Regions from separate parts of the Bradyrhizobium sp. BR14999 genome, predicted to be linked through region 2. Evidence: predicted binding sites of a transcription regulator. Region 2 holds the regulator's gene; each other region holds the start of a gene.
The links. The regulator LexA, encoded in region 2, represses DNA repair genes until DNA is damaged. The targets are predictions, from matches to a motif close to TGTTCNNNNTGTGTTCNG.

Region 1 (6,165 bases), 110 kb from region 2:
TCATCGCGCTCGGTGCAGATCTGCACGTCGACGATCGCCTCGTTGTCGTCGAGCTTCATCGCGATGATGCCGGAACGGCGGACGTCGACGAAGTCGGACAGCTTGTTGCGCCGCACGTTACCGCCTGTGGTGGCGAACATCACGTCGAGGTTGCCCCAGGTCGATTCATCCTCGGGCAGCGGCATGATGGTGGTGATGCGCTCGCCCTGCTCCAGCGGCAGGATGTTGATCAGCGCCTTGCCGCGCGCGTTCGGCGCGGCCATCGGCAGGCGCCAGACCTTTTCCTTGTAGACCTGGCCGCGCGAGGAGAAGAACAGCACCGGCGTGTGCGTGGAGGCCACGAACAAGCGGCTGACGAAATCCTCGTCGCGGGTCTGCATGCCGGCGCGGCCCTTGCCGCCGCGGCGCTGCGCCCGGTAGGCCGACAGCGGCACGCGCTTGACGTAGCCGGCGTGCGAGACGGTGACGACCATGTCCTCGCGCTGGATCAGGTCCTCGTCCTCGACCTCGCCTTCCTGCTCCATGATCACGGTGCGGCGCGGCGTGGCGAACTCGGCCTTCACCTCGGCGAGCTCGGTCTTGATGATCTCGAGAATGCGGGCGCGCGAGCGCAGGATCTCGAGATAGTCGCCGATCTCGCCGGCGAGTTTTGACAGCTCGTCGCCGATCTCGTCGCGGCCGAGCGCAGTGAGACGTGCCAGGCGCAGTTCCAGGATGGCCTTGGCCTGATCCAGTGACAGGCGGATGGTGCCGTCCGCGTTGATGCGGTGGCGCGGATCGTCGATCAACGTGATGATGTCCTCGACGTCGCGCGCCGGCCAGTCGCGCGTCATCAGGGTGTCGCGCGCAGCGGCCGGCGTCGGCGAGGTGCGGATCACCTTGATGATCTCGTCGATGTTGGCGACCGCGATGGCGAGACCGACCTGCTCATGCGCGCGCTCGCGCGCCTTGCGCAGCTTGTACTTGGTCCGGCGCGTGACGACCTGCTCGCGGAAGCCGACGAAGATCGTCAGCATATCCTTCAGGTTCATCGTCTGCGGACGGCCGGAATCGAGCGCGACGGCGTTGACGCCGAAACTCGTCTGCAGCGGCGTGAACTTGTAGAGCTGATTCAGCACCACGTCGGGCACGGCATCGCGCTTGAGCTCGACGACGACGCGATAGCCCTCGCGGTCGGACTCGTCGCGCAGATCGGAGATGCCCTCGATCTTCTTTTCCTTGTAGAGCTCGGCGATGCGCTCGACCATCGTCGCCTTGTTCACCTGATACGGTATCTCGGTGATGACGATCGCCTCGCGCTCCTTGCGGATCGTCTCGAACGTGACCTTGCCGCGCATCACGATGGAGCCGCGGCCGAGATGGTAGGCGCTGCGGATACCCTGGCGGCCCAGGATGATGCCGCCGGTCGGGAAATCCGGGCCCGGGATGATGTTGTTGAGCTCGTCGATGGTCAGCGACGGATTGTCGATCAACGCCAGGCAGGCATCGATGACCTCGCCCAGATTGTGCGGCGGGATGTTGGTGGCCATGCCGACCGCGATGCCGCCGGCGCCGTTGACCAGCAGGTTCGGGAACCGCGCCGGCAGGACCACCGGCTCCTTGGTCGAGCCGTCGTAATTGTCCTGGAAGTCGACGGTCTCGTTGTCGATGTCGTCGAGCAGCTTCAGTGCGATCTTGGTCAGGCGCGACTCGGTGTAGCGCATCGCCGCCGGCGGATCGCCGTCGACCGAGCCGAAATTGCCCTGCCCGTCCACCAGCAGTTCGCGCATCGAGAACGGCTGCGCCATGCGCACCAGCGCGTCGTAGATCGCCTGGTCGCCATGCGGATGGTATTGGCCCATGACGTCGCCGACGATACCGGCCGACTTCTTGTGCTTCTTGTCCGGCGTATAGCCTTCCTCGTTCATCGAGAACAGGATGCGGCGATGCACCGGCTTCAGGCCGTCGCGCGCATCGGGCAGCGCGCGCGACACGATCACGCTCATGGCATAATCGAGATAGGACTTCTTCATCTCGTCGAGGATGGAGACGGGGCGAATGTCCGAGGGTTGCGCCGGCTGGTCGCCGGGCTTGTTGTCGTCGTCAGCCAAGGGGAAATCCGGTGAGGTTTATCTGGGAATCATATAGCGCATCAGGGGCCGGATAACCACCCTCGCGAAGGCCCTGGCAAGCGATTTTTCCGCCTATTTTTCCAATAACTTAAGCCCTTCCGAGCACTGCTTCCGAGAGGCCCGGAATCCCCCTCCAAAATGACTTCACGCGCCTGGAAAACCGCGCAGCGAGCGGGCCCTGTCAGACGGTTTGCCCATGGGCAGCCCGAACTCACGTCGAACATGAAGCGGGCCCGGAAAATCCGAGCCTGCCCCGCCGATTAGTAGGAATTGCTGACACGACACACCCGGCGCAGCCAGATCAGGCAATGCGCCTTGGCCGCGCGATGCGTGCTCTCAGAACGGGATATCGTCATCCATGTCGCTGTTGCGACCGCCGCCGGCGGCAACAGGACGGCGCGGTGCGCTGCTGACGGGACCGGAGGAGCCGAAATCGCCGCCCGGCTCATCGCCGAAGCTGCCGCCTCCTCCGCCGCCGCCGCGGCCGTCGAGCATCGTCAGCGTCGAGTTGAAGCCCTGGAGCACGACCTCGGTCGAGTACTTCTCGACGCCGCTCTGATCGGTCCATTTGCGAGTCTGGAGCGCGCCCTCGATGTAAACCTTGGCGCCCTTCTTCAGGTACTGCTCGGCAACCTTGCACAGCCCTTCATTGAAGATCACGACGCGATGCCACTCGGTCTTTTCCTTGCGTTCACCGGTATTCTTGTCGCGCCAGGTATCCGAGGTGGCGATGCTCAAATTCGCGATCGGCCGCCCGTCCTGGGTGCGGCGGATCTCGGGATCCTTGCCGAGATTTCCAACCAGAATGACCTTGTTGACGCTTCCCGCCATCGCCGCTCTCCACTCCAATGCCACTGAATTTCAAAGGCGAAAGTCCGCTCCTCGCGTTCCTCCGCCGCCCTGTTGAGGCGACCCTATACGCTTGCGGACGCCGCTCAGCCCATCACCCCCAAGGTTATCCCCACATATAGCATCGCCATCCGCTTCGTTCCAGATTTGTTCTTTGTGGCGATCGGGCGAACGTCGGCCCAGTCCGGCTACGATTGGCGATGAAGAAGGCAGCCTCCGGATGGAACTTTTTGGGTTCCCGAGAAACGGTAAAAACTACTTAACATTCATCAAGTTGCACTTGGTTCAATCGGTTTGCGAGTGTGGCATTTCGGAGACGGACTTTGCCCACTCCTTAGGCTACGGTTGAGTCGGACTTAGTTCATATGGGCGTCGCGCCTGATCAACCGCTTCGGGGACTTTGAGAAGCGGACGAAAACTGGGGAGACTACAATGAATAAGCTTCTGTTTGGTGCAATCGGTGCAATCGCGTTGGGCCTGTCGGCTCCTGCAAGTGCGGCAGATCTCGCTGCGCGTCCCTACACCAAAGCTCCGCCGCCGATGGTCGCCGCCATCTACGACTGGAGCGGCTTCTACATCGGTATCAACGGCGGCGGCGGCACCAGCCACAAGTGCTGGGACTTCGTGACGCCTGTGACCGGCACTCTGGTCGGCGAAGGCTGCCACAACGCGACCGGCGGCACGGTCGGTGGCCAGATTGGCTATCGCTGGCAGTCGGCCAATTGGGTGTTCGGCGTCGAAGGCCAGGGCAACTGGGCCGACTTTTCTGGCGACAATGACAGCGCGCTGTTCGCCCTTCGCAACCGCTCGAAGATCGACTCGTTCGGTTTGATCACCGGCCAGGTCGGCTACGCCTGGAACAATGTGCTGCTCTACGTGAAGGGCGGCGGCGCCGTCGTCGGTGACCGCTATCGGACCTTCGATTTGGCGACAGGCCTCGAGTTCGACCGGGCCAACGAGACCCGTTGGGGCGGCACGGTGGGCGCGGGCATCGAGTTCGGATTTGCGCCGAACTGGTCGGTCGGCTTCGAGTACGATCACATCTTCCTCGGCAACCGCACGATCAACTTCACCGGGTCCGGCAATTTCGTCGGTGCGCCGCTCGGTGTTGTCACGCGCTCCGAGCGCATCAGCCAGGATGTCGATATCGGCTTGATCCGCGTGAATTATCGCTGGGGCGGTCCGCTCATCGCAAAATACTGATATCTACCTGATATCACTGAGAGATTGAAGGCCGGCCCCGCGCCGGCCTTTTGCTTGCGTGCTCTTCGGAACAATAGGTTAGCACTTGCCACGTTTTGGGGGCTGTTGTGGCTTTTCGGAGACACAACTTGCGGCTTTAGTGGTGTAAGCACGGCGTTAGTTGGGCCGTTGAGTCCGCTGCCCTTCCGGCATGGAAGGCAACAACAGAAACTGGGACTGGGATTAGATTGAAGATGAAGAAGGTTTTGTTGGCTTCGGCCTGTTTGTTCGCTCTCGCTGCTCCGGCTTCGGCCGCTGATCTCGCAGCCCGCCCCTACACCAAGGCGCCGATCGCTCCGGTTGCTGTCTATAACTGGACCGGCTTCTATCTCGGTGTCGTCGGCGGCGGCGCTTGGGAAGCTACTTCGACCGACCCGAAGATGCAGGGCGGCTTCGTCGGCGGCACCGCCGGCTACAACTGGCAGACCGGCAACGTCGTGTTCGGCATCGAGGCGGATGGCGCCTGGGCTGACGTCAACGCTTCGGCGACCGCGCTTGGCATCACCGTGGCTTCCAAGACCGATGCGCTCGGCACCGTGCGTGGCCGTATCGGCTGGGCCGTCAATAACTTCCTGTTCTACGGGACCGGTGGTTACGCCTGGATCGACAACAAGATCACCCTCAGCGCGCTGGGCGTGAGCGTCTCCGACAGCAAGTGGCACTCCGGCTGGACCGTCGGTGCGGGCGTTGAAGCGTTCTTCGCTCCGCAGTGGTCGGTCAAGGGCGAGTACCTCTATCGCAGCCTCGGCAGCGAGAACTACTTCTCCAACCTCGGCACTCCGCTGGCGTCCGGCACGATCAACTTCCACACCGTGCAGGTTGGCGTGAACTATCACTTCGGCGGCCCGGTCGTCGCCAAGTACTGATCTGAAGTACTGATCTTCGCGACCGACGTCACATCGTCACGAAAGGCCGGCCTCGCGCCGGCCTTTTTTGTTTTGAGCGCCCTTTCCGCAGTTCCGCCGCTCCTGCTGCCAGATGCCGCCAGCGCACCAACAATCCGTTGACGATTCGCAAAGGCCACTGGAAATCCGCGCCCGTTCTTCCTACGTTCGCTGCCATACCCATTGGCGCCGATCCCGGTTCCGGGCGAAGCGCGCCTTTTGCATTGGCGCGATCGCGCGTCTTTGGGATTCCTTGAGGACCACCGGGATGGACGAAGTGATCAAGGCCAAGCGCCAACAACAGAACGCGGGCTCGAGCCTGCGCGCAATTACGATCCGTGGCGCGCGCGAGCACAACCTCAAGAACATCGACGTCGAGATTCCCCGCGACAAGCTGGTGGTGTTCACGGGCCTGTCAGGCTCGGGCAAATCCTCACTCGCCTTCGACACCATCTATGCCGAGGGCCAGCGCCGCTACGTCGAATCGCTGTCGGCCTATGCGCGCCAATTCCTGGAGATGATGCAGAAGCCCGACGTCGATCAGATCGACGGGCTATCGCCGGCCATCTCGATCGAGCAGAAGACGACCTCGAAGAACCCGCGCTCCACCGTCGGCACCGTCACCGAGATCTACGACTATATGCGCCTGCTCTGGGCGCGCGTCGGCGTGCCCTATTCACCGGCCACGGGCTTGCCGATCGAGAGCCAGACGGTCTCGCAGATGGTCGACCGCGTGCTGGCGCTCCCCGAAGGCACGCGCCTCTATCTGCTCGCTCCGGTCGTGCGCGGCCGCAAGGGCGAGTACCGCAAAGAGCTCGCCGAATGGCTCAAGAAGGGCTTTCAGCGCGTCAAGATCGACGGCAGCTTCTACGAGCTGGCGGAGGCGCCGACGCTCGACAAGAAATTCCCGCACGACATCGACGTCGTGGTCGACCGCATCGTGGTGCGCCCCGACATCGGCCAGCGCCTCGCCGAGAGCTTTGAGACCGCGCTGAAGCTCGCCGAGGGCCTTGCCGTCGTCGAGTTCGCCGATGCGCCGGCAGCTGCGCCTGCGGAAGAGAAAGAGAAAAAGAAGACCG
Region 2 (6,165 bases):
GGCTTGGAAGCCGCCATGCAAATGGCGATCCAAGTCACGTCTCACAACACCATTCTGGTTTCTTCAAGGCCGGCCCGCCGTGCCGGCGGTACGGCGAAGAAATCCCTTCGCCGCGGCTTAAACTTTTGGCAACGTTCCGAAACCATTTTGCGCAAAGCGGACATCGGTCGGCCGCCCACGCCTCGCAGTTATGCGATTTTAGGATGGTTTTGCAGGGCCAGACGCGATAGGCGATGGCGATAAGACTTCAAATTCTCGGGAGGACAACAATGAACGACGCGCCCCGCATCCGGCCGGAAAGGAACGTCGAACTCGGCGCCAGCAACGAGCCGTTCCAGAACCTGCACGAATTCATCCGGAAAGCGCGCGCCAACCTCAACCAGAATGCCTGGGACTACATCGTCGGCGCTGCCGAGACCGAGACCACGATGCGCCGGAACCGGATGGCGCTGGACGAGATCGCCTTCCGCCCCCGCGTGCTGCGCGATGTTCGCAAAGTCGACGGCTCGGTCGAGCAGCTCGGCCGCAGGATGCGGCTGCCGGTGGTGCTCGCCCCCGTCGGTGCGCTGGAGATATTCGATCCCGACGGTGCGGCAAGCGTGGCGCGTGCCGCTGGCACCTTCGGTGCGGCGCACATGTTGAGCTCGGTGTCCGAGCCCGGCCTGGAAAAGACTGCCGAGGCCGCGCCCGACGCGCTGCGGCTCTATCAGCTCTATGTCCGCGGCGACGATGCCTTCGTCGCGGATGTTGTCAGCCGCTCCGAGAAGAACGGCTATGCCGCATTCTGCCTGACCGTCGACACCGCCCATTACAGCCGTCGCGAACGTGACATCGCCAAGCGCTACGTTCGCGAAAGCCGCCTGCGCGCGACCGGCGGTGACTACCAGAAGGGTCTGGAATGGCGGACCGTGAAGATGATCAAGGACAAATTCAGGATCCCGCTGATCCTGAAGGGCATTGCCACCGCCGAGGACGCACAGATCGCGATCGATCATGGTGTCGAGTGGATCTACGTCTCCAACCATGGCGGCCGTCAGCTCGATCATGGCCGCGGCGCCATGCATGTGCTGCCTGAAATCGTCGAGGCCGTGAAGGGCCGCGCCAAGATCATGGTCGATGGCGGCTTCTGCCGCGGCACCGACATCGTCAAGGCGATCGCGGCAGGCGCCGACATCGTCGGCATCGGCCGGCTGCAATGCTGGGCGCTGGCGGCGGCCGGCGAAGCCGGCGTGATGCGAATGCTGGAACTGCTGGAAGATGAAGTGCTGCGCTGCCTCGGCCTCTTGGGTGCCACCTCGTTCGCCGAGGTCGACAAGTCCTGCCTGCATCAGGCGACCGCAACGAATGCGCCGAGCGTGTTCAGCGCGTTCCCGCTGTTCGACCACGACCCTTATCGATACTGAAGTGAAAGGACACGATGACCTCGCTCTCTCCCGGCAGCGCCGATGCGCTCCTGTTCGATCTCGGACGCGTGGTGCTCGACATCGACTTCTCCAAGGCGATCGCCTGCTGGGCGGGACATGCCGGCTGCCAGCCCGAGGCCATCGTCGCGCGCTATGTGCGTGACGAGGCCTACCGGCTGCACGAGGTCGGCAAGATCAGCGACGAGGACTATTTCCAATCGCTGCGTTCATCGCTCGGGATCGGCATTTCCGATGCGCAGTTTCTGGAGGGATGGAACGCGATCTTCGCCGGCGAGATGCCTGACATCGCCGAGCTCTTGCCGCGCGCTGCAAAGCAGATGCCGCTCTATGTCTTCTCCAACACCAACCGGCCGCATGTCGACTATTTCTCGAAGGAATATGCGGACCTGCTCGGGCATTTCCGCGAGCTCTATTTGTCGTCCAGCATCGGCCTGCGCAAACCGGATCCGGAGGCGTTCGACCATGTCGTGAGGGCGATCGGCGTGCCGGCCAGCCGAATCGTGTTTTTCGACGACCTTGCCGAGAACGTCGAAGGGGCGCGGGCGCGCGGATTGACGGCGGTGCATGTCACCTCGCCCGGTGATGTCGGCAACGTCTTGCGAGCGTTGGGAATTTGACTGCCGACGCCCCGGCCGGATCTGGTTGGGTTCCGAGGACCAAATCTGCTTGGGATGCGGAACCAAATCACTTTGTGCATTTTTGTACAAAGTTCCGGGAACAGAAATACTTCCTCCGGACTCTATGAGTCCGTTGGGACTTCTACATCGGACTATTCTCGTGCTGGGCAAAGCCTACCTCACAAAGCAAGCCTCTCTGCTGCTCGAATTCGCCAGAACCACCTCGGATTCGCGCCTCTCCGCCAAGCTCATCAGCAAGGCCGCCGACCTGAAATCACAGGCCGATCCGCTGCCGGATAAGGATCAGGGCCCCAAAGCTCCGGACGTGACGCCTGGCGTCAGTTCGGGCGAACAGACGCAGAGTTGATCGCGATGCTGGCCGTGGCTCTGGTCATTGTCGTCCTAGCCATGGCCACCCTGGTACCAATCTGCCTCGTCCTGGAGATCATGTCGCGCCGGGCCTGACGTCGCCTTCGTTGCCTGCGAATGCGTCGTCGGGATGATCATCCCGCTCGGCTGCTCTTTTGCCTCTGCGCTCGCGCTCGGCTAGAAGGCTTCCTGCCAATTCGTCCGCGAGCAGGAGTTTTCGCCGTGGCTCTCATGCCGGTTTCCGATGCGCTTGCCGCCGTGCTTGCCGGCGCGGAGCCTCTGGCCGAGGAAATGGTTGCTCTCGACGCGGCCTTCCACCGTGTGCTCGCCCGCGACGTGGCGGCGCTGCGCACGCAGCCGCCTGAAGCAATGTCCGCGATGGATGGTTATGCCGTGCGCGCGGCCGACGCGGGGGCGATCGATTCCCAGCTGACGGTGATTGGCGAGGTAGCCGCGGGGCGTCCGTTCGCGGGAACGGTCGGCGCCGGCGAAGCCGTGCGGATCTTCACCGGCGGCGTCGTTCCCAACGGTGCCGACGCCGTCGTGATCCAGGAGGATACGGTCGCGGACGGCAAGCGCATCACGATCAAGGAAGCCGCGATTCCCGGTCGGCACATCCGCCCCGCAGGCGTCGACTTCTCCGAAGGCGACGCGCTCCTGCGCAAGGGAACCCGTCTCACCGAGCGCGATCTCGCGCTCGCCGCCGCCATGAATCACCCCCAGCTTGCCGTCTGCCGCCGTCCGAAGGTCGCGATCCTCGCCACCGGCGACGAGCTGGTGATGCCGGGCACCACGCCCGGCCGCGGCCAGATCGTCTATTCCAACGGCTATGCCCTGCACGCGCTCGCCCGCAGCGAGGGGGCTGACACCATCGACCTCGGCATTGCCGCCGACACGCTGGAGGCCACCACCGCCGGCATCCGCCGCGCCCGCGAGAGCGGCGCCGACATCCTGGTCACGACCGGCGGTGCATCGGTCGGCGACCACGATCTTGTCCAGCAGGCGCTGAGGGACGAAGGTATCTCGATGGCGTTCTGGAAGATTGCGATGCGCCCGGGCAAGCCAATGATGCATGGACGGCTCGGCGCGATGCGCGTGATCGGCCTGCCGGGTAATCCGGTCTCGTCCTATGTGTGCGCCTTCCTGTTCATGGTCCCGCTGATTCGTGCGGTGTCGGGTCGATCCGTGATTCATCACCGCCATGAGCGCGCCGTGCTCGGCCGCGATGTGGGCGCAAACGATATGCGCGCGGATTATCTTCGCGCACGTCTGGAACAGCGCGACGACGGCACGCTGGTGGCCGTTCCCGTCAATCACCAGGATTCCTCGCTGCTTGCGAATCTCGCTGCGGCGCAGGCACTTCTCGTGCGCGCACCGTTCGCGCCGAAAGCCGGAGCCGGCTCGCCTTGCGAGGTGCTGCGCCTGCCCGTCTGAGCGCACCACCACACGTGTTCCGCGAACTTTGTCGCGTTCACGGTAAATTAAGCAGTTGCGGAACACATATCGAACATATAGTGTCCGTTCATGATTTGTTTCGAGGATGTAGCGGTTCGCCGCTCCAATTCAGCGTCTCGGAATCGAACGACATCAACCGGGGGACTTTGGTCGAGATGTTAACGCGCAAACAATACGAGCTTCTGCGGTTCATCAGCGAACGTCTGAAGGAAAGCGGCGTGCCGCCCTCCTTCGACGAGATGAAGGATGCGCTCGACCTGCGCTCGAAATCGGGCATCCATCGCCTGATCACCGCGCTGGAGGAGCGCGGCTTCATCCGCCGCCTGCCCAACCGCGCTCGCGCCATCGAGGTGATCAAGCTGCCTGAGCTCCAGGCCGCCGCCGGCAACCGCCGCGGCTTCACGCCAAGCGTCATCGAGGGCAATCTCGGCAAGGTGCGCGCGAGCTCCAGTCCGCCCGCCGACGAGGGCGAGCGTCCCGTTGCGGTGCCCGTGATGGGTCGCATCGCAGCCGGTACGCCGATCGAAGCGTTGCAGACCCGCAGTCACACCATCAGCGTGCCGCCCGACATGCTCGGCTCGGGCGAACACTATGCGCTCGAAGTGCGCGGCGATTCGATGGTCGAGGCCGGCATCCTCGACGGCGACATGGCGCTGATCCAGCGCAACGAGAGCGCCGATACCGGCGACATCGTGGTGGCGCTGATCGACGACGAGGAAGCGACGCTCAAGCGCTTCCGCCGCCGCGGCGCCTCGATCGCGCTCGAACCCGCCAACGCCGCCTACGAGGTGCGCATCCTGCCGCCGAACCGGGTGAAGATTCAGGGCAAGCTGATCGGGCTGTACCGCAAGTACTGAGACGACCCAGCGGTCATTCGATATCAATGATTCCGATTGGAGCGGACGGATTGTCCGCTCCAGCTGGATAGTCTTTCTGATCTTGGGCAGATTATCTGGCCCCTCTCCCAGCGCTATGTCCTCGACATGCCGCCCGAAGCACTCATCGCTTTGCGGCTCAAGAGATCGAGGAGACAACGATGCGCAAGATCGTTTTGAGCGCGTTCGCCAGTATGCTGATCGCTGCATCGGCAGCGCAAGCATTCGCAGCACAATCGCAGCACCATCCCCGCAAGTCGGCGCACGCAACAACGACCGAGCAATTCCGTAGCGCCCGAAATGCCGTCGCGCGACAGCCACAGCCGAGTTGGCCATATTCCGGATGGTCGGCGCCCGCAGGCCGCTGACGCTCGCATCCGCCAAATGCACTAAAGCGAACTTTGTTCCTATCGGATTCGGGAAAGATAATGTGATCGCATCCTGCTGACGCCAGCCGCAAATTCGCCCACAACCAAGCAGAACGTTACGTGCTTCCACTCTGATAGAGGCTTGCGCCTCCGAAAGAGGCGCGGGTTGCTATCTTCGAATAGGAGCACCCGATGTGTGACTACAGTCTGCATGCCGTTGCATCGCGCCCCGCCGAAGTCGGCGAGACGATCGTGTCGACAACGTTCCGCGGCACCTCGACGCGCGGTTTTGCTTCCGCGGCCGACCCGACCGTGGCCGTCTGCCTGCTGCCGGGAACGGAGCTCGCCTTCGCCGACAACGTCCGTTACGACAATCGTTGGATCTGGACGCGCACGATCAACTCCCGCGTCGGCAAGTTCGGCAAGATCGATCCGCACGTTCCCGATCGCCATCATGACGCGATCGAATTCCCCGACGGCAAATACGTGCTGGTGACGCAGCTCGTCGAAGGCCAGCGCGCAACCGTGCTGCAACTGCCGGTGACGCAGCCGGTCGGCGAGCGCGAGCACAAGCCGCAGATCGATGCCGACAGCCGGCCGACGATCACGCGTCTGCCGATCGGCTGAGCCGTCCCTGGCCACCAGGTCGGGCCAGGATTGAAAATGCCATCGCCGGCCGAGGCCGGCGAGATGGTATGATTTATGTTCTGCGAAAGTCCGGTTGGACCCGGACCAAGTCCTCGCATTTGTTCTTAATCGTCTGGCCTTAATCGTCGGCCTGCAAGTCGGTCTCCGCCGGAGTCGCGTCCCGGTTGCGGGCCGTAGCCGCCTTCGGCGCAAGGCTCCCGTCGAAATCACCCTCGCCGGCGCCGGCCGGGAGCCAAGGGCGGCTTGTGCCTCTCGCTCTCACAGCTTGAACTGCAAAACCGTCACCACGCTGCGTCAACGCCAGCGCGCCTTGACTGGTGAGACGCTGCCGATCGACCACCATCGCCGCACAATCCGGCGGCGCGGGCCGCCGCGTCACCACCAGCGCGGCGCGGCTGCAATCATCAGC
Region 3 (6,165 bases), 2.5 Mb from region 2:
GAATATTGCGAGCGCGGCCTCGGCCCGCTCCATTGCGCGCTCGCGTTCCAGCTCGAACACGGCCGCCACGGCGGCGCCACCCTCCATGACGTAAGCCGCACTGGTTGCGATATAGCCGACCGCGACCGCGTCGAGATGGGCGTTGAGGTGCGCCGCGAGCGAGATCGAGCCATCGATCGCGGGACGCATCGGACGCTCGGTCGGGATGTGGACGAGAATGTCTTTATACATGGCGCGCCTCCGATGAACATCATGCGGTGACGCAGTTTTTCACTGCACGAAGGACCTGCGTTGAGCTGCATCAATGTGCAGCGACGAACTCGCCGCGGGGCCCGGTCCCAATCCTTTGCCAAGATTTAATCGCCTGGACGGGACGCCGTAAGGTGGCAACGCCCATGTTACGCGCAAGGCGACACCTGCTCAACATGGACATTTCGACATGAACGATCGCGTCAATTCCGACACCCCCACGTCCCGCAAGATCTTGAGGCCGCGCAGGCTCGCGCTGCTCGGCACCGCAGCCGCGCTTGGCGCGGCCGTGCTGGCGGCTGCTCCCGGTGCTTCGCCATTCGGCCTGACCTCCTTTGTCGCGCCGGCCCAGGCCGCGGAAACGGCTGCGACCCCGCCGGGCTTTGGCGATCTCGTGGCCAAGGTCAAACCCGCCGTCATCTCGGTGCGGGTCAGAATCGACCAGGACAGCGACAAGAGCGCGATGCTGCAACATAATCGGATGGATTCGGACGAAGACTCGCCGTTCGACCAGTTCTCGCGACAGTTCGGCTTCCGCTTCCCGGATGGTGGCATGAACGGCATGCCGCGTCAGCGCCACCAGATGATCACGGGCGAGGGCTCGGGCTTCTTCATCTCCGCCGACGGCTATGCCGTGACCAACAACCACGTCGTCGATCACGCCGAGTCCGTGCAGGTGACCATGGACGACGGCACGACCTACACCGCGAAGGTCGTCGGCACCGATCCGAAGACCGATCTCGCGCTAATCAAGGTCGACGGCAAGAAGGATTTTCCGTTCGTCAAGTTCTCCGATCAGAAGCCGCGCATCGGCGATTGGGTGGTCGCGGTCGGCAATCCCTTCGGGCTCGGCGGCACCGTCACCGCCGGCATCGTCTCGGCCAGCGGCCGCGACATCGGCAATGGTCCTTATGACGACTTCATCCAGATCGACGCGCCGATCAACAAAGGCAATTCCGGCGGTCCCGCTTTCGACATGAACGGCAACGTGATCGGCGTGAACACCGCGATCTTCTCGCCCTCCGGCGGTTCGGTCGGCATCGGCTTCGACATTCCGGCCACGACCGCAAAACTGGTGGTGGCGCAGTTGAAGGACAAGGGCGCGGTCACCCGCGGCTGGCTCGGCGTGCAGGTGCAGCCGGTGACGTCGGATATCGCCGATAGCCTCGGACTGAAGCAGGCGCGCGGCGCGATCGTCGACAATCCGCAACCCGACAGCCCGGCGGCGAAGGCCGGCATCGAGGCGGGCGACGTCATCACCGCCGTCAACGGCACGGCAGTCAAGGATTCCCGCGATCTCGCCCGCACCATCGCCACCCTGGCGCCCGGCAGCTCAGTCAAGCTCGACGTCTTCCACAACGGCGAGAGCAAGACGGTGACGCTGGCGCTCGGCGAACTGCCGAACGAACGGCAGGCTCAAGGCAAGGCCTATGACGGCAAGGTGCAGCCGGGCGCCGGCACGCCGCGCCTCGGGCTTGGTCTGGCTCCGGCCGGCGATGTGCAGGGCGCCGGCCAGAAGGGTGTCGTCGTCACCGAGGTTGATCCGGAAGGGCCGGCCGCGCAGCGCGGCATCAAGACCGGTGACGTCATCCTCAATGTCGGTGGCAAGGCTGTCAGCAATGTCGGCGATGTGCGCTCGGAGCTGGCGCAGGCCAAATCGTCCGGCAAGCGCAGCGTGCTGTTGCAGGTCAGAAGCGCGGATGCCACCCGGTTCGTCGCGGTGCCACTCGCGTAAGGCGAACCTCGATCGGTACAATTCAAAAAGGCGGCCCTCGGGCCGCCCTTCGCATTCGCACCCACAGGTCACCCGATAACATTCTCGTTAACGGCAGGGAGGGTGACCCGGTTCGTCCGAAAAAGCCGTGTTCGGTCATCACACTTTCTGGTCGGGCATCTGCTCGGCGGCAGTGCAGCCGCGGAGTGGGCTCGCGAGCGTGGAACCTTCGAACCTCCGGCCGCTTTGTGGAACTGGCCGCTGGTTCACATTGATCGGTGCCGACATGGATCGATTGAAGCTCTCGCTGATGAGTACGCTGCTCGTGGCGTTGTTCGTGCTGCCGGCTGGAAACGCCTTCGGGCGCGACGATGGCCGCTATGCGAACTCGCCCCTGAAGCCATGGTTCGACAGTCTGCGCAGCCACCTCGGTCCGTGCTGCTCGGATGCGGATGGCTTTGCTGTCTCCGATCCCGATTGGGAATCGCACAACGGGCACTATCGTGTTCGGTTGGACGGGCAATGGGTCGAGGTGCCGGATGAAGCCGTCATCACCGAGCCGAACCGCGCCGGCCGCACGATGGTGTGGCCGGTGAAAACTGCGTTCGGGATTTCGATCCGCTGCTTCATGCCGGGCAGCATGATCTGACTGGGGTCAGCGCGATCGCTTGCTGGATTTGCGCTTCGACGATTTCTTGGAAGATTTCTTGGAAGATTTCCTGGACGTCTTCTTCTTCGACGTCTTCCGCTTGGAGGCCTTCTTCGGGACCTTCTTGCCCTTCTTGCGGGCCTTCGACAGCCCGATCGCGATAGCCTGCTTGCGGCTCTTCACGCGTCCGCCGCGACCGCCACGTCCGCTCTTCGCGGTACCTTTCTTGTAACGCCGCATCTCGCTTTCGACATCGCTGCCGGAGCTGCGTGAGTAGCGGCGCTTCTTTGCCTTGCGTGCCATGCCTGTTCTCCCTTGGCGGAGGGAGAACCATTCGACACTGGCATGGTTCCGACAGCACGCCTGCAATGTTCCGGGCGGTGAAGGCAGCTCAGAACGAATTCGCCAGCTCGATCTCCGCCTCCAGTACCTGAATGCGCCGCGCAGCCTCGGCAGAGGACAGATCTCGCGCATATTGCGCCGGCTGATAGGCCTCTTCGCTCAGCCGCTTCAACCTCAATCCCTGCGCCCGTGTCATCTGCTCGCCAAGGAAAACCCTGGCGTCGTATTTGGCCTGGACCTGCATGTCGCTCCTCCGTCCTTGAAATCTGGCTTGACTATATGTTCTTATTTTGTTCTAACAAGCCATGGACAACAGAATTAATGAAATTCGGCGTAAAATCAGCGCCTTGAGGCTCGAACTGGCCGATGTCGAGGCGTCTGTGCGCGCTCTCGTCAACGGCGATTGCGACTGCAGCGAACAAGCTCTGGCGCAGATCAATCTGCGCCGGAAGATCAACCTGCTCATCGACGAATGGAAGTCGGCCGGGGGCGGCGATGTCCTGCCCGACGTCCGCGACCGGATGCGTCTTCGCTCCGTGAATGTCGACAAGCCGGCGCGCGTGTTGGCCCGCCGCTGAGACATTGGGGGCCGCGCGGTGGAGGAAGACCCGGACAACGACCGGATCCTGAAATTGCGCGCCGAGATTCTCGAACTGGGCTCCGCCATCCGGCAATTGCAGCGCGAGGGCCTCGACGACGCTGCGGCCCAACTCCTGATCGCGCGCAAGCGGGCGCAGCTCGAGCATCTCGCTAAGACGAATTCCGCGGCAAGCTGTCTCAACATCACTGACATCCGACGCAGCTAAGGCGTGCGCGCAAGCGACATGCTGGAGATTGTCGATGCCGTCGGACGCCGAACTGGCCGCCTTGCTGCGGGCGGTGCTGGACGAGGTCTGCGTCAACGTTCCCTCATCCGACGTGGTGACACGCCGCCGCATTGCCGCGAAACTGCGCGAGGCCTTGCGCGCCGATCGCTATTCCCTGGAGGAGTTGAAGCAGGCCGGTCGCGCGATGCGCTGGTCAGCGTGCCGACCATGTGGCGCTAGAGCATGATCCGGAGCCGAAGAGCCGCGTTTGCGCAAAATGTGCAGCGGTCTTCCGATAAGATCATGCTCAAAAAATAACCTAAAGCGCAATGACGATTCATCCAAATCTCATCGCGCTTTGGAGCGCGACGGGGACAGGATGAATCGTCGTCGTCCTCGAGTGAAGAGCCCCGCGCTGAACGCGGGACTCTCACCTTTATGGGCAGAGCTCACTTGGTGTTGCTCATGCCGCCCTTGTTCGTCATCGTGCCGCCCTGATCGGAGCCGGGGCCAGAGCCGCCCTGACCGGAGGGATCGGCACCCTTGGAGGACTTGGTATTCGCGCCCGTGGTCTGCGACGACGACATCGAGGATCCATGTTTGGCCTTGTGCGACTTCGCCTGCGCGGCGAACGGCGCGGCGGCGAGGCCGGTTGCCAACATTGCGGTGAGGACGAGCTTGACGGTCTTCATATGTGGGAACTCCCTGGGTTAAATTGACGCAGGCGGCCAACGGCCGTTCCTCGCAGGAGTTCCCAACAAAGCTTCTCCACGCGTCGCGCACGCTTCAAGATTGCTTGTTCTCTTCGAGGATGAACACGATGCCAGTGAGCGTCGCGCCGATCGCGAAGGTCGTCACCAGCGTGAGAGCGAAGACTATAGCGGCTTGGCTTCCGCCATGGCTCAGCAGGTTGGCGACGGCTGGATTGGTCAGGATGAGTGCGAGGCTGAACGCGAGGCCGAGGGCTGCCCCCATCATCGCATGTGTCATCAGCTTGATAAGGCCGGTGGGAGAGATCAGGTTCGACGACTTTTTCGCGCGCATGGAACTATGTCCCGATCTGGCAGGCAAACGCGCGCGATCGTCATTGGTTCCATCAGGATGAAGGAATTGTCATCGCCAGCTTCATCCGACGTTCATGCCCGGCTTGCGAAGATGAGCGCCATCAACACGGGAATATCGATATGGGCAAGGTAGTCTTTCTGTACCGCTCGCTGGCCTATCGCAACGCGGCCGCGGACATCCTGCGCAAGGCGCGCAAGCTCCCGCGCGGCGCGGAACGAAGCGCGGCTCGCCGCTATGCGAAGGCGCTACGCGATCTCGCTCGAACGGAGGCTTGGCTCGAAGGACGCGTCGCGCGCGACCCCCGGACGGAGCAGCGCATCACGAGCGCGGCGTCCGGCTAGAGCTTCCGTTCCGATTGCGGTAGCTCTCGATTCTTCGCTTGACGCGTTTTCTTGACGCGAACCGGTCACCACTTCGCTGGAAAACGCTCTAACCGGATGCGCGCTGCAATTCGGCCGCGGCGGCGGCATCGAATTTGCCGGGTGCCGTCGTCGCCACCGGCTTGCGTGTCAAGGGCACCTGCAGGCGGCACAACAAGCCCTCGGCGCGCCAATCGAATTGCGCCTGTCCGCCAAGCTGGGACTCGACGCTTGCAAGCAGACTCCGCGTGCCGAAGCCGCGGGATTTCGGCGTCCTGACCAGCGGGCCGCCGGATTCCTCCCAGGTCAGCGTGAGGCGGTCGTCCTCGGTCTGCCAACCGATCATGAGCCGACCGGATCGCGTCGACAGTGCGCCATACTTGGCCGAATTGGTGAAGAGCTCGTGCAGCGCCAGCGCCAGCGTCTGGGCGGTCGCCGGCAGCAACTGAACCTCGGGCCCGGCAAGCTTGATCTGGCCGCCTAGCGAATAGGGCGCAAGCTCCTCGTCGATCAGCTTGGAGAGCTCGGCGCCCTGCCAACTCGACAGCGACAGGATGGTATGCACGCGCGCGAGCGCATTGATGCGCCCCTCGACAGCATTGACATAGGCCTTGACCTCGTCGGCGCGGGTGAGGCGCACGATCGATTGCGCCAGCGCCAGCGCATTCTTGGCGCGATGATCGACTTCCCGCGCGAGGAGATTCTGCCGCTCCTCGGCACGCTTGCGTTCGGTGATGTCGACGGTGACGCCGCTGACGCGAACCACGCGACCACTCTCGTCGACCGTTGCCGCCGCGGTGCCGACGCACCAGCGCACATCACCGTCGGGCCGCACGATGCGGAATTCCGTTTCGTAGGCGCGTGCGCCCTTGTTGAACTCGGCGATCGCCTTGCGCAACTGATCGACGTCGTCGGTATGCAATAGCGCCTGAACGTTGGCCGGGTTGACCTCGAAGCTCTCCGGGCTGACCCCAAAGATGC

Region 1: the regulator LexA is predicted to act here: its motif matches at 3,098-3,115, upstream of ACR9YP_RS24530 (single-stranded DNA-binding protein).
Region 3: the regulator LexA is predicted to act here: its motif matches at 3,235-3,252, upstream of ACR9YP_RS35775 (DUF3072 domain-containing protein).

Annotation. Positions count from the first base shown of each region.
Region 1 is NZ_CM148536.1:5,254,420-5,260,584, reverse strand. Features, by position in the region: gene gyrA (DNA gyrase subunit A) at 1-2,090, opposite strand, end outside; gene ACR9YP_RS24530 (single-stranded DNA-binding protein) at 2,448-2,942, opposite strand; gene ACR9YP_RS24525 (outer membrane protein) at 3,393-4,163, shown strand; gene ACR9YP_RS24520 (outer membrane protein) at 4,397-5,068, shown strand; gene uvrA (excinuclease ABC subunit UvrA) at 5,355-6,165, shown strand, end outside.
Region 2 is NZ_CM148536.1:5,142,702-5,148,866, reverse strand. Features, by position in the region: gene ACR9YP_RS24010 (alpha-hydroxy acid oxidase) at 270-1,403, shown strand; gene ACR9YP_RS24005 (HAD family hydrolase) at 1,418-2,041, shown strand; gene ACR9YP_RS24000 (hypothetical protein) at 2,202-2,408, shown strand; gene ACR9YP_RS23995 (molybdopterin molybdotransferase MoeA) at 2,633-3,844, shown strand; gene lexA (transcriptional repressor LexA) at 4,021-4,722, shown strand; gene ACR9YP_RS23985 (hypothetical protein) at 5,301-5,735, shown strand; gene ACR9YP_RS23980 (ComEC/Rec2 family competence protein) at 5,875-6,165, opposite strand, start outside.
Region 3 is NZ_CM148536.1:7,643,371-7,649,535, reverse strand. Features, by position in the region: gene ACR9YP_RS35795 (universal stress protein) at 1-231, opposite strand, end outside; gene ACR9YP_RS35790 (Do family serine endopeptidase) at 440-1,984, shown strand; gene ACR9YP_RS35785 (hypothetical protein) at 2,250-2,612, shown strand; gene ACR9YP_RS35780 (DUF6496 domain-containing protein) at 2,619-2,915, opposite strand; gene ACR9YP_RS35775 (DUF3072 domain-containing protein) at 3,004-3,198, opposite strand; gene ACR9YP_RS35770 (hypothetical protein) at 3,314-3,532, shown strand; gene ACR9YP_RS35765 (hypothetical protein) at 3,551-3,760, shown strand; gene ACR9YP_RS35760 (hypothetical protein) at 3,795-4,007, shown strand; gene ACR9YP_RS35755 (hypothetical protein) at 4,210-4,452, opposite strand; gene ACR9YP_RS35750 (hypothetical protein) at 4,547-4,804, opposite strand; gene ACR9YP_RS35745 (hypothetical protein) at 4,945-5,166, shown strand; gene ACR9YP_RS35740 (HWE histidine kinase domain-containing protein) at 5,255-6,165, opposite strand, start outside.